DNA from 2 places in the Thermovenabulum gondwanense genome. Region 2 is predicted to be linked to the other one. Evidence: a T-box and tRNA genes for the amino acid it is inferred to sense, from the RefSeq annotation. Region 2 holds a T-box; the other holds one or more tRNA genes.
What was found. The T-box of region 2 lies ahead of ileS (isoleucine--tRNA ligase). A T-box ahead of a tRNA ligase gene usually reads a tRNA of that ligase, here a tRNA-Ile.
Positions count from the first base shown of each region.

Region 1: it encodes a tRNA-Ile, which carries the amino acid that the T-box ahead of ileS (isoleucine--tRNA ligase) is inferred to sense. The anticodon was not compared.

Region 1 covers NZ_LOHZ01000042.1:76,579-81,950, forward strand. Annotated here, with positions in the region: gene ATZ99_RS09815 (M42 family metallopeptidase) at 1-670, opposite strand, end outside; gene ATZ99_RS09820 (M42 family metallopeptidase) at 672-1,688, opposite strand; gene ATZ99_RS09825 (M42 family metallopeptidase) at 1,679-2,728, opposite strand; tRNA gene ATZ99_RS09830 (tRNA-Ile) at 2,858-2,934, shown strand; tRNA gene ATZ99_RS09835 (tRNA-Thr) at 2,944-3,019, shown strand; tRNA gene ATZ99_RS09840 (tRNA-Tyr) at 3,030-3,115, shown strand; tRNA gene ATZ99_RS09845 (tRNA-Lys) at 3,124-3,199, shown strand; gene ATZ99_RS09850 (LysM peptidoglycan-binding domain-containing protein) at 3,506-4,090, shown strand; gene ATZ99_RS09855 (sigma-54 interaction domain-containing protein) at 4,342-5,372, shown strand, end outside.
Region 2 covers NZ_LOHZ01000043.1:29,417-34,788, reverse strand. Annotated here, with positions in the region: gene ileS (isoleucine--tRNA ligase) at 1-2,498, opposite strand, end outside; T-box leader at 2,558-2,759, opposite strand; gene ATZ99_RS10430 (bis-aminopropyl spermidine synthase family protein) at 2,798-3,880, opposite strand; gene ATZ99_RS10425 (S-layer homology domain-containing protein) at 4,038-5,153, opposite strand; gene ATZ99_RS10420 (Glu/Leu/Phe/Val family dehydrogenase) at 5,324-5,372, opposite strand, start outside.

The sequences.
Region 1 (5,372 bases), on a different contig from region 2:
CAGGAGTATCTCCGCATAAGGTAACATCCACCGCAATTGCAAGATCCGGTTCAATTGCATAAGCCGAAGTTCTCGCACCTCTTGTGCCTACTTCTTCCTGAGTTGTAAATACGAAATATAAATCATATTTTGGATTTTTTACTTCTTTAAGCGCTTTTATAAGTACAGCACATCCGGCTCTATCATCTAAAGATTTTGCAGAAATACTTTTGCCAAGGAAAGTGCATTCCCGGTAGTAAGTTGCCATATCACCAATTTTAACTTTTTCCATTGCTTCTTCTTTCGATGATGCTCCTATATCAATAAAAAGTTTTTTCATCTTTAGCTCTTTAATATCCTCCAATTTTTCAACTCCAATTACCCCCACCGTACCGTTTTCAAATATTACCCTTTCTCCTAATAACACATAGGGAGATACTCCTCCTATATTTGAAAACCTTATAAAACCTTTCTCATCAATATTAGTTACTATTAATCCTATTTCATCCATATGAGCAGCAAACATTAATTTCTTTCCCGGGCCTTTTTTTCGAACAATCAAGTTGCCCATTGCATCTATTTTAATTTCATCCGAATAAGGCTCTACCAATTCTTTAATAACATTTCGAATTTTTTCTTCATTGCCTGAAGGACCGTAAGATTCGGTTAAATTCTTTAATAGATCTTTCACTTTATATTCCCCTTTCTTGAAAATCGTTTATTAAAGCATTAACCAAGGAAATCGTATTATTAATATCATTAAGATCAGCGATACTAACAGGTGAATGAATATACCTAGTAGGAACTGAAATAACTATTGTTTGTATTCCTTCTTCGATAGATTGTATTCTGCCCGCATCGGTACCTCCTAAATTTGTCCTTCTTGGCTGACATGGTATGTTATTTTTCTTTGCTATTTCAAATACCCTATCCCTTAAACGTTTATCGGCAATAAAGCTTCTATCCATTGTAGTTATCGCCGGTCCCCTGCCAAGTAAAGTATTGTATTCCTCTTCTTTCATACCAGGAACATCGGAAGCAAAAGTTCCCTCTACCACTATACAGACATCGGGCTTTAATTGGTAAGCTGCAACTCCGGAGCCTCTTAATCCAACCTCTTCTTGAACAGTAAAAGCTCCGCAAATTTCCACTTCATAATTCCTTTTTACTATTTCCGCTACCACAAAGCATCCGATTCTATCATCTAAAGCCTTTCCTTTTACAATATTGTTCTTAAATATTTCAAATTCCGTATTAAAGCAAGCGTAATCGCCAATTTTAACCTTTTTTTCCGCATCCTCCTGATCTTTTGCACCTATATCTATATAAAGATTTTTTATTTTTAATGCATTTTCCCTTTCCTTGGGTTCCTGCCTGTGAATGGGTTTTGCACCTATAACTCCGAAAACCTTATTTGGGCCTATTGTAACGATCTTTGAAACAAGTACCCGTTCATCAATTCCTCCCACAGTTTCAAACTTTAAAAACCCATTTTTTAGTATGGAGGTTATCATCAATCCCACTTCATCCATATGTGCTGCCAGCATTATTCTTGGTCTTTTGCCCTCATTCTTTTTTTCAAATATTAGATTTCCCAAAGCATCCGTTCTAATTTCTGCATATCCCTTTAATTCCTCCCTTAATATATCCCTCACTTCATTTTCATTTCCCGAAACACCTGCAGCTTCAGAAAGTCTCTTTAATAACATTTTAATCCCTCCACAAATTCCGTATCCACAGAAGCTATAAACAATGCAAGCAATCTTCCGATCAGTTTAATATCCTCAGTATTTAATGTTTCCACGGTAGTATGCATATATCTAAGAGGTATAGAAATTAGCCCTGTCGGAACACCGGCTCGAGTTATCTGTATTGACCAGGCATCCGTTCCAGTATAGGAAGGATTTGGGTCAATCTGATAAGGTAATTTATATTCATCGGCTAAGTTTTTTAATCTTTCATAAATTTTTGGATGAATATTGGGGCCTAAAGCTATGACAGGACCCTTTCCCAATTTAAAAGTTTCTTCTTCGGGCAAATCCGGAATATTTCCATGTCCGACATCTACTGCAATACCAATATCGGGATATATACCATAAGTCGAGGTTATTGCTCCTCTTAAACCCACTTCTTCCTGTACAGTAGCGACCCCATACACATCCGCGGAGAAAACTAATTTTTTTAGCTCCTCTATACAGCATAGTATTGCTGCTATACCGGCCTTATCATCCAGGGCATTAGAGGCAAAATGATTATTCAAAAGTTCCACAGGTTTTCTCTTAAAAGTAATGAAATCTCCAACGCTCACAATATCTTTAATTTGTTCGTAGGGAAGACCGGTATCAATAAATAAATCTTCTTTTTTCAAAGCTTTACTTTTTTCATCAGGTTCTTGCAAATGAGGTGGTTTACTTCCTATTATACCGTGGACAATTTCTTTGCCGTGTACTAAGACCTCTTGACCCAGTAAAATCCTTTGGTCAATTCCACCCACAAATGTAAATCTAATAAAGCCCCTTTCTTCAATTTTTGTGACCATCATGCCAATTTCATCCATATGTGCGGCAATCATAACTTTAAATTTTGAGTCCTTTCCCGTCTTTTTCCCTATGATATTTCCCAGTTTATCTACCTTAACTTCATCAAAAAATTTACCGAATAATTCTTTTACTTTAAAAGCAGCCTCCGGTTCCCTTCCGGAAGGAGAATGATCTGTTATTAATTCCTTTAATAAATCTTTAATATCCAATTTTTTTGCCTCCTTTCCAATATATAACTTCTACAACTATTATTAGTTTCCTTCAAATTTTATATCTAAAAATTTTATTTGTAAGTATTGACGAATTTTTTAATTTCATGTATACTATAAATTGCGTTCGGGCCCATAGCTCAATCGGTCAGAGCAACCGGCTCATAACCGGTCGGTTCTAGGTTCGAGTCCTAGTGGGCCCACCAAAATTTTATGCCGACGTAGCTCAATTGGCAGAGCAGCTGACTTGTAATCAGCAGGTTGCGGGTTCGAGTCCCATCGTCGGCTCCATTAAGTTAGTGGAGAGATTCCCGAGCTGGCCAAAGGGGGCAGACTGTAAATCTGCTGGCGATGCCTTCGGTGGTTCGAATCCACCTCTCTCCACCATTAAATGTGGGCCATTAGCTCAGTTGGTAGAGCACCTGACTCTTAATCAGGGTGTCGTGGGTTCGAAGCCTACATGGCCCACCATAAAAAAGCATTATACCTCCTGTAACGGAGGTTATTTTTGTGACCTAAATAAATGGAAATAGCTGTAAAAAGGTCACATTTTATGTCACATTATAAATAACCCTCCTAAACAAAAAATCCCCGGACCAACGCCGGGGGTTCTTGTTTGGTTTCCTCCTGCTGCGATGCTTTTGCCTTTCAATGATAACCTCGCCCTGCTGAGGATGTTGCTACTTGTTTAATTTCCCTTTAAACCTTTGTTTCAATTCTTATCATGGCAACATATTATATTATTACAAAGTAATTTTACTATACGGAGGTTTAACTATGTCAGATAAACAAGTCCGTAGAGTTCCTCGATCCTGTCCTCCCGCTTTTCAGGGCCGATATACCGTTCAGCCTGGAGATACCTTTTTTAATATAGCTCAGATGTTCAGAACACGCCTTGAAGCCCTTGCAGTAAATAACCGTCATATCAATGATCCTAATCTTATAAATGCCGGCGATGTACTTTGCGTGCCGGGTCTTATTCCCTACCCATGTTGTATCGTTCTAAGCTCCACGCTTCAATTTCGTTTGCCGTTTGGAACAGGAGCGGTGGCTTTTGTTAATTTTGCACCTCAAGGAGGTCAAGCAGTCAGCTTTTTGGCAACGCTACCTCAACCTTCCTCATTTGGTAATTTTGATAATTATGTAGGGGAAATTTATATTCCTGATATAGGAGGTTTTGGCAATCAATTGTTTCCAAGTATTCAAAATCCCCCTACCTGGGCTACCAGAATAGAACTTCCTACCTTCGCATCAATTGTTCCTAACTCCAGATTAGTAATACGTCCTGTTAATTCTAAAACCGGCATATCCGGTGATGTTATATTGTATGCAACGATACGCAGTGGTAGCTGTCATTTATAATTTTCAATTTTTGCTCATTTAATTTGTCTGCTACACACATGATATCTTTGGTAGTGTAGCCTTTTTTTGTTCATGAGTAAAATATTTTTCTTTCAATAAGGTTTTGGGGCATTGTTAGGAAATATAGCAAAATTTTGTCGTTTATTGTCTACGTTTTTTTAATACCGTCAAATATTGCTATGCCCCGGGAAATATTATACTTAAAGAAGGAAATAAATTAATAATATAGAAATATTTATTTGGTGATATATATGTACGATATTGAGAAACAGCTCTATAACATCTTTTCTTATGATTCAATTAAGAGGATATTTAACTCTCTTGATGAGGGGATAATAATTGTCGATAATAATTTCAAAATATTGTTCTACAACAAAATATTGGGAAAATTTGAAGGGATAGATCCCGATAAGGTTATTGGCAAAAACTTATTTGAGGTTTACCCTTCTTTATCTCCCGAAGAAAGCACAATATGCCAGGTACTAAAAACAGGAAAGCCTGTTTTAAAACGATATCAGCAATATCGGAGTTTTTTAGGAAACGAAATTAAAGCGGTCAATACTACCTTCCCTATTATCGAAAACGGTAGTATAATCGGAGCTTTTGAGGTATCAAGGGATATTACTAATATCTACCACCTTGCAGAAAAAGTGGTAGAGCTAAGACAAATAGCTTCGGGGGCAAAAACTTTAAAGGATAATAATATTTCCTTGAAATACAATTTTAGTTCTATAATCGGCGAAAATAAAAAAATAAAAGAATTGATAGCTTTTTCTAAAAAAGTATCTAAAACCTCTTCTTCAATTTTGATTTACGGAGAAACCGGTACAGGAAAAGAACTTTTTGCTCAAAGCATTCACGCAGAAAGCCCCAGGAAAGACGGTCCTTTTATCGCTCAAAACTGTGCAGCCTTACCCGAATCTTTATTAGAGGCCCTTCTTTTCGGCACTACCAAGGGAAGTTTTACCGGAGCAGAAAATAAACCGGGGTTATTTGAACAAGCGGATGGAGGAACCCTATTATTGGATGAAATTAACAGTATGGGTTTAAACCTTCAAAGTAAGCTATTAAGAGTACTGCAGGAAGGTGTAGTAAGGCGAATTGGTGCAGCATACGATATACCGGTTGATGTAAGGATTATAGCTACTACAAACGAAAAACCTGAAATTCTATTAAAAACTGGCCGTTTACGAAAGGACTTGTTTTTCAGGTTAAGCGTAATATATATAGAAATCCCTCCACTAAGAGAAAGAAAAGATGATATCATATTACTTTCGAACCA
Region 2 (5,372 bases):
TGCACCATCATCTTTGACAAAGGCTGGCGGTTTTTTATCTTTGCTTTGTTTCTCGCCGCTCTTCCCAGCTCTACGATTCTCCTTGCCAGTTCCATCTTGTGCTCGAGAACCGGATCAATTAACCCTTCTTCTACTTCAGGATAGAAGGTCAGGTGTATGCTTTCGGGAGCTTCAGGGTAAACTTCCCTTACAAGGTTTTGATAGATTTCTTCCGTAATAAACGGAACAAAAGGTGCTGCCATTTTTATGAAATCCACCAGTGCTTCGTACAAAGTCAGATATGCGGAAATCTTATCCCGATCCATCTCTGATTTCCAGAACCTCTCCCTGTTTCTCCTGACATACCAGTTGCTCATATCGTCCACCAGCTCTTCTAAAGCCCTGGCAGCGGATGTAATATCGTACTTCTCCAGCTCTTCTCTGATCTTTTTGTTTATGCTGTTTACCCTGGACAATAACCAGCGGTCCATCTCCGGCCTTTCTTTCGGATCAATTTGGTAAGCCTTCGGATCAAAATTGTCGATATTAGCATAAAGGACGAAGAAAGAGTAAACATTCCACAAAGTCCCCAGAAATTTCCTCTGAGCTTCACTGACCGCCTCTTTGTAGAACCTGCTGGGTGCCCAGGGCGGACTGGAAACGTAAAGGTACCAGCGCATAGCATCCGCACCCTGGTTGTTTAGAATCTCCCAGGGATCAAGCACATTGCCTTTATGCTTGCTCATCTTCTGGCCGTACTGATCCAGCACGTGCCCCATAACCAGCACGTTTTTATAAGAGGATTGATCAAAAAGCAGGGTCGAAATTACAAATAAACTGTAGAACCATCCGCGGGTTTGATCAATGGCTTCCGCTATAAAATCAGCGGGAAAATGGGTCTCAAACACTTCCTTGTTCTCAAAGGGATAATGAAATTGAGCAAAGGGCATAGAGCCGGAATCAAACCAGCAGTCAATTACCTCCGGGACCCTTCTCATATCCTTGCCGCATTCAGGGCAGGAAAGGATTACTTCATCCACATAGGGCTTATGCAGTTCTATGTCTTCAAAAGGAACCTTGCTCATTTCTTTTAGTTCCTGAATGCTTCCTACCGCATGGTGATGACCGCACTCTTCGCAAACCCATATATTTAAGGGTGTTCCCCAGTAACGCTCCCGGCTTAAACACCAGTCAATGACGTTTTCCAAGAAATTACCGAATCTTCCGTCCCTGATATGTTCCGGATGCCAGCCTATTTTCTGGTTCAATTCTAAAAGCCTTTCCTTAATAGCCGTGGTTTTTATAAACCAGCTGCTTCTTGCATAATATAAAAGGGGTGTATCGCACCTCCAGCAGAAGGGGTAGGTGTGCTTATATCTTTCAGCTTTGTAAAGCTTTCCTCTTACCTTTAACTCCTTAATAATACCCTTATCCGCATCTTTTACAAATAGCCCTTCCCACAGAGGAACCTCTTTGGTAAATTTTCCCTGAGCATCTACCGGTTGTAATACGGGTAATCCGTACTTTTGTCCCATCCTGTAGTCGTCTTCACCGAAGGCAGGAGCCATGTGTACTATGCCTGTCCCTTCATCAAGGGTTACGAAATCTGCTAAGACCACATAAAACGCCCTATCCTTTTCTTTTTCGAAGAAAGGAAAAATTGGCTCGTATTTTTTACCTGCTAAACTCTCCCCGGAGAATTTCTCAATTATTTCATATTCCCCTTCCAGGACCGAGAGCCTGCCCTCAGCAAGGATAAGATAATCCTCACCCTGTTTTACCTTTACGTAGGTATAATCATCCTTCACCGCTAAGGCCACGTTGGAGGGCAGTGTCCAGGGGGTTGTGGTCCAGACCAAAAAGTAGGTGTTTTCTTCATCCAACACCCTGAACTTAACAAATACCGAAGGATCTTCGACCTCCTCATAACCTTGTGCCACTTCATGGCTTGAAAGAGAAGTGCCGCAGCGCGGACAGTAAGGTACTACTTTATGCCCCTTGTACAAAAGCCCTTTCTCCCAGAATTTCTTCAAAGCCCACCAAACTGACTCGATATAAGTGTTGTGATAGGTGACATACGGATCGTCCAGGTCTATCCAGAAACCGACCCTTTCCGTCATCTTTCTCCATTCCTGCTCGTAGGTAAAAACGCTTTCCTTGCACTTTTTGATAAATTCTTCTACACCGTATTCTTCTATCTGCGGTTTTCCGCTTATACCCAGCTGTTTTTCCACTTCCAGCTCTACCGGGAGTCCATGGGTATCCCATCCGGCTTTCCTGTCGACTCTGAAGCCAAGCATAGTCCTATATCTGGGAATGAGATCTTTTATTACCCTTGTAAGAACGTGACCGGCATGGGGTTTTCCATTTGCGGTGGGAGGCCCCTCGTAGAAAACGTAATTGGGGGCATCTTTTCTCTGCTCGATGCTTTTTTTGAATATCTCATTTTTCTTCCAGAACTCGAGTATACTTTCTTCTATGGGAACAAAGTTCATGGTGGGTTCGACTTTTTTAAACATCCTCTTTTTTAACCTCCCTTTATTTTTCTGAAAAATAAAACCCGCCCTGTTCCAGCAATGGAAGGGGCGGGTTATTTCCGCGGTACCACCCTAATTTGGGGCTCATTTAATATAACGGCTTTTTGCCGCTGGCGCCTACTCTTTTTTCGGGCCAATACTCAGGGGTGATCTTCGAAAAGCTTATGCCCACCGGGCTTTCACCAAACCCCGGCTCGCTTTGGAGCAAAGAAAGCTTCCTACTTTCCCCGTCATCGCATTTTTTTGATATAAAATTTACTAAATAATATACAATAATTTTGTTATTTTGTCAACGAAACAGGCTTGTAAATAAGAGCTTCGTTATCCAAATAAAGCTCGCATTCCTGGGGTTCATTGTCAACTCCCGAAAAGCCGCTTACCGTTTCTATCCTGTACATAGAAGAACGGTACCAGTTCAATTTTGGTTTTACCTGCACGAAGGAGTAATCGTCTCTTATGCTCTCTAAAAGGTAACCCCAGTTCACGTACTGGTTGAAATCCTCAATTATATCCGTTATAGTCACATCGAACTTATTTAAAAGCATTTTTTGAAATTCTCTCCACTTTACAAAAGAAGATTCAGCTTTTGTGATCCCGAAATATCCTGCACATCCTTCACCCTTTAAACCCGCAAGTCCTCTTTTCATAACAACTTCCAGAGCTTCAATGGTCTCGGGAGGATCGGTAGTAAAAGTATCGAAAGCCCTGACAAATTCCCCGGGAAGGCTTTGTCTGAAATCGTATTTATAAGCTTTTACAGGAAGCTCCAATTGAACTGCTTTTTTATTAATGTAATCGATAATTCTATCATCGATTTCCAGAACAACCACTTCCTGGGGAAGCTCCGACAAACCGGCGGCAAGGCTAACCAGGTCGTCGTCCCCCAGGACCAGAAGTTTTTTACCTTCCAGGTCTCCTCTTTCCGCCATCATGGCTATTCGGCTTATAACCGTCTTTGAAGTGACATAACCCTGGTCATAGTCTATAACAGCTTCGGGACGATCCTTGGTCTCCTGTTCAAATCTTTTAATCAATTCATTGAATTCTGAAAGGTCAAGACCCCGCCTTTCGCAGTGAGGACATGCATAATGCCTTTTGGGGTAAATCCTGTACACTTCCACCAATTCTTTTCCGGCCTGAGTCAAACCTATAGTACCATCCTCTCTGTTTTCCAAAAGGCCCTCGTTTATAAGGATACCTACGGTTTCGGCTACTATATTAAAAGGTTTTTGAGAAAGATAAACCACTTCCCAGAAATGCGAGACCCTCTGCAGGCAAGAAAGGATATTCTCCACATCCCTTGCGGTGGTTTTAATACCCGTTCTTCTTTCCACTTGCCGGGCAATACCCGCTATTCCGGTCATGGTCCACCTCCGTAAATATTAATTTTTAAAGCACATAAAAGGACCCTGTATGTATTATGCATACAAGGCCCTTAGCATATTTTATTATATATAAGGAATATCTTTTTCGTCAAGAGCTTCTTTTATGCCCTTTTTATTCTGTAAATATATCATTTTATTATTTTATTATTTCTACGCTAATTATATTTTTATCATGGGCTTTTATTTCCACATAAGATCCTTCTTTTAATTCCGAAAGCCGGACTTCTTTCCCATCTTTTTTAACAGAAGTATTTTCGGTCAAATTAAAGGTTAAAGTGTTATTTTCGTTTAAGAGATACCATTCTTTGACCTCCAGCACCGGTCCCCTCATGTATATAGATGGACCGTCTTTAACCTCACCAAATACCAGTATGCTTTTACTAATATTTTCATCCAGACCGCCGGTTTTTCCTGTTAAAACATAACGGCCGGATGTGGTTTCCAGTTCATAGTGGAGTCCTTCAATTTCGCTCACCTTTAAAATACCCGGATATGCATTAGTTTCCTTACCATAGGTGTATAAAGTTACCGTTTTAGCATTTTTATCTACATCTACAATTATTCCCTTTACCGTTACCGTCACCTTTTGATCATCATCTTTATCACCTATTAAACCATCCAAGTTGTTTATAATAACGGCCATCTCGGCCCGGGTAACCGGCTTATTGGGCATAAATAGATTCCCCGGATAACCTTTCATTAATCCCAAGTCGGTAATTACGTAGACGTATCCCACCGCATCTTTTGGAATCGCACTGGCATCCTTAAAGGAAAGCTTATCGTTCATATGGCTCTGGGCTATCGATTCCTTGCCAATTGCTCGCACAATATACCTTGCCACCTCGTGTCTTTTTGCGGGTTCGTTGGGACGGAAATTTTTTAGCTCTTCAGACTTCACGAGTCCTTTTTCCACCGCTACAGCAACATAATAGTATCCTTCCTTCCAGGAAAGTTTAATATCCTTTACTTTTTGGGGAAGTTCCGCTTTAAAATCAACTTCCTTTTCCCAGCCCATTATTCTTAAAGCCATAATAATCGCCTGCAGATGAGTAACGGGATCCTTTGGTTTAAACAGTCCGTTGGGAAAACCTTTTATAACTCCTTTTTCATACATCCTGTCTATGGCAAACTTTGCCCACTCAAAACCTTCCCCCACATCCTTAAAGTTTAATTTAGGCTTTGCAAAAACCGGAGAGGCCATAACGGAAACAATCAGCAGCATCATCAGCAGCCCCGCTATAAATTTTTTCATGCCTTGCATACCTCCATTTTCCTGCTTTTTTTACATTATATAATTACGGAAAATCCCCTGTTAAATTCGGTGTAAATTTTTTTATAACAATATTATAATAAATGAAGAATAAAAAAACACCTTACTCGGATTGGATATCCGAATAAGGATTTATGAATAAATAAATCAATTTATACCCTGCCTCTTAATTTCAAGGCTTCGGCAATTCTCTTTATTGCT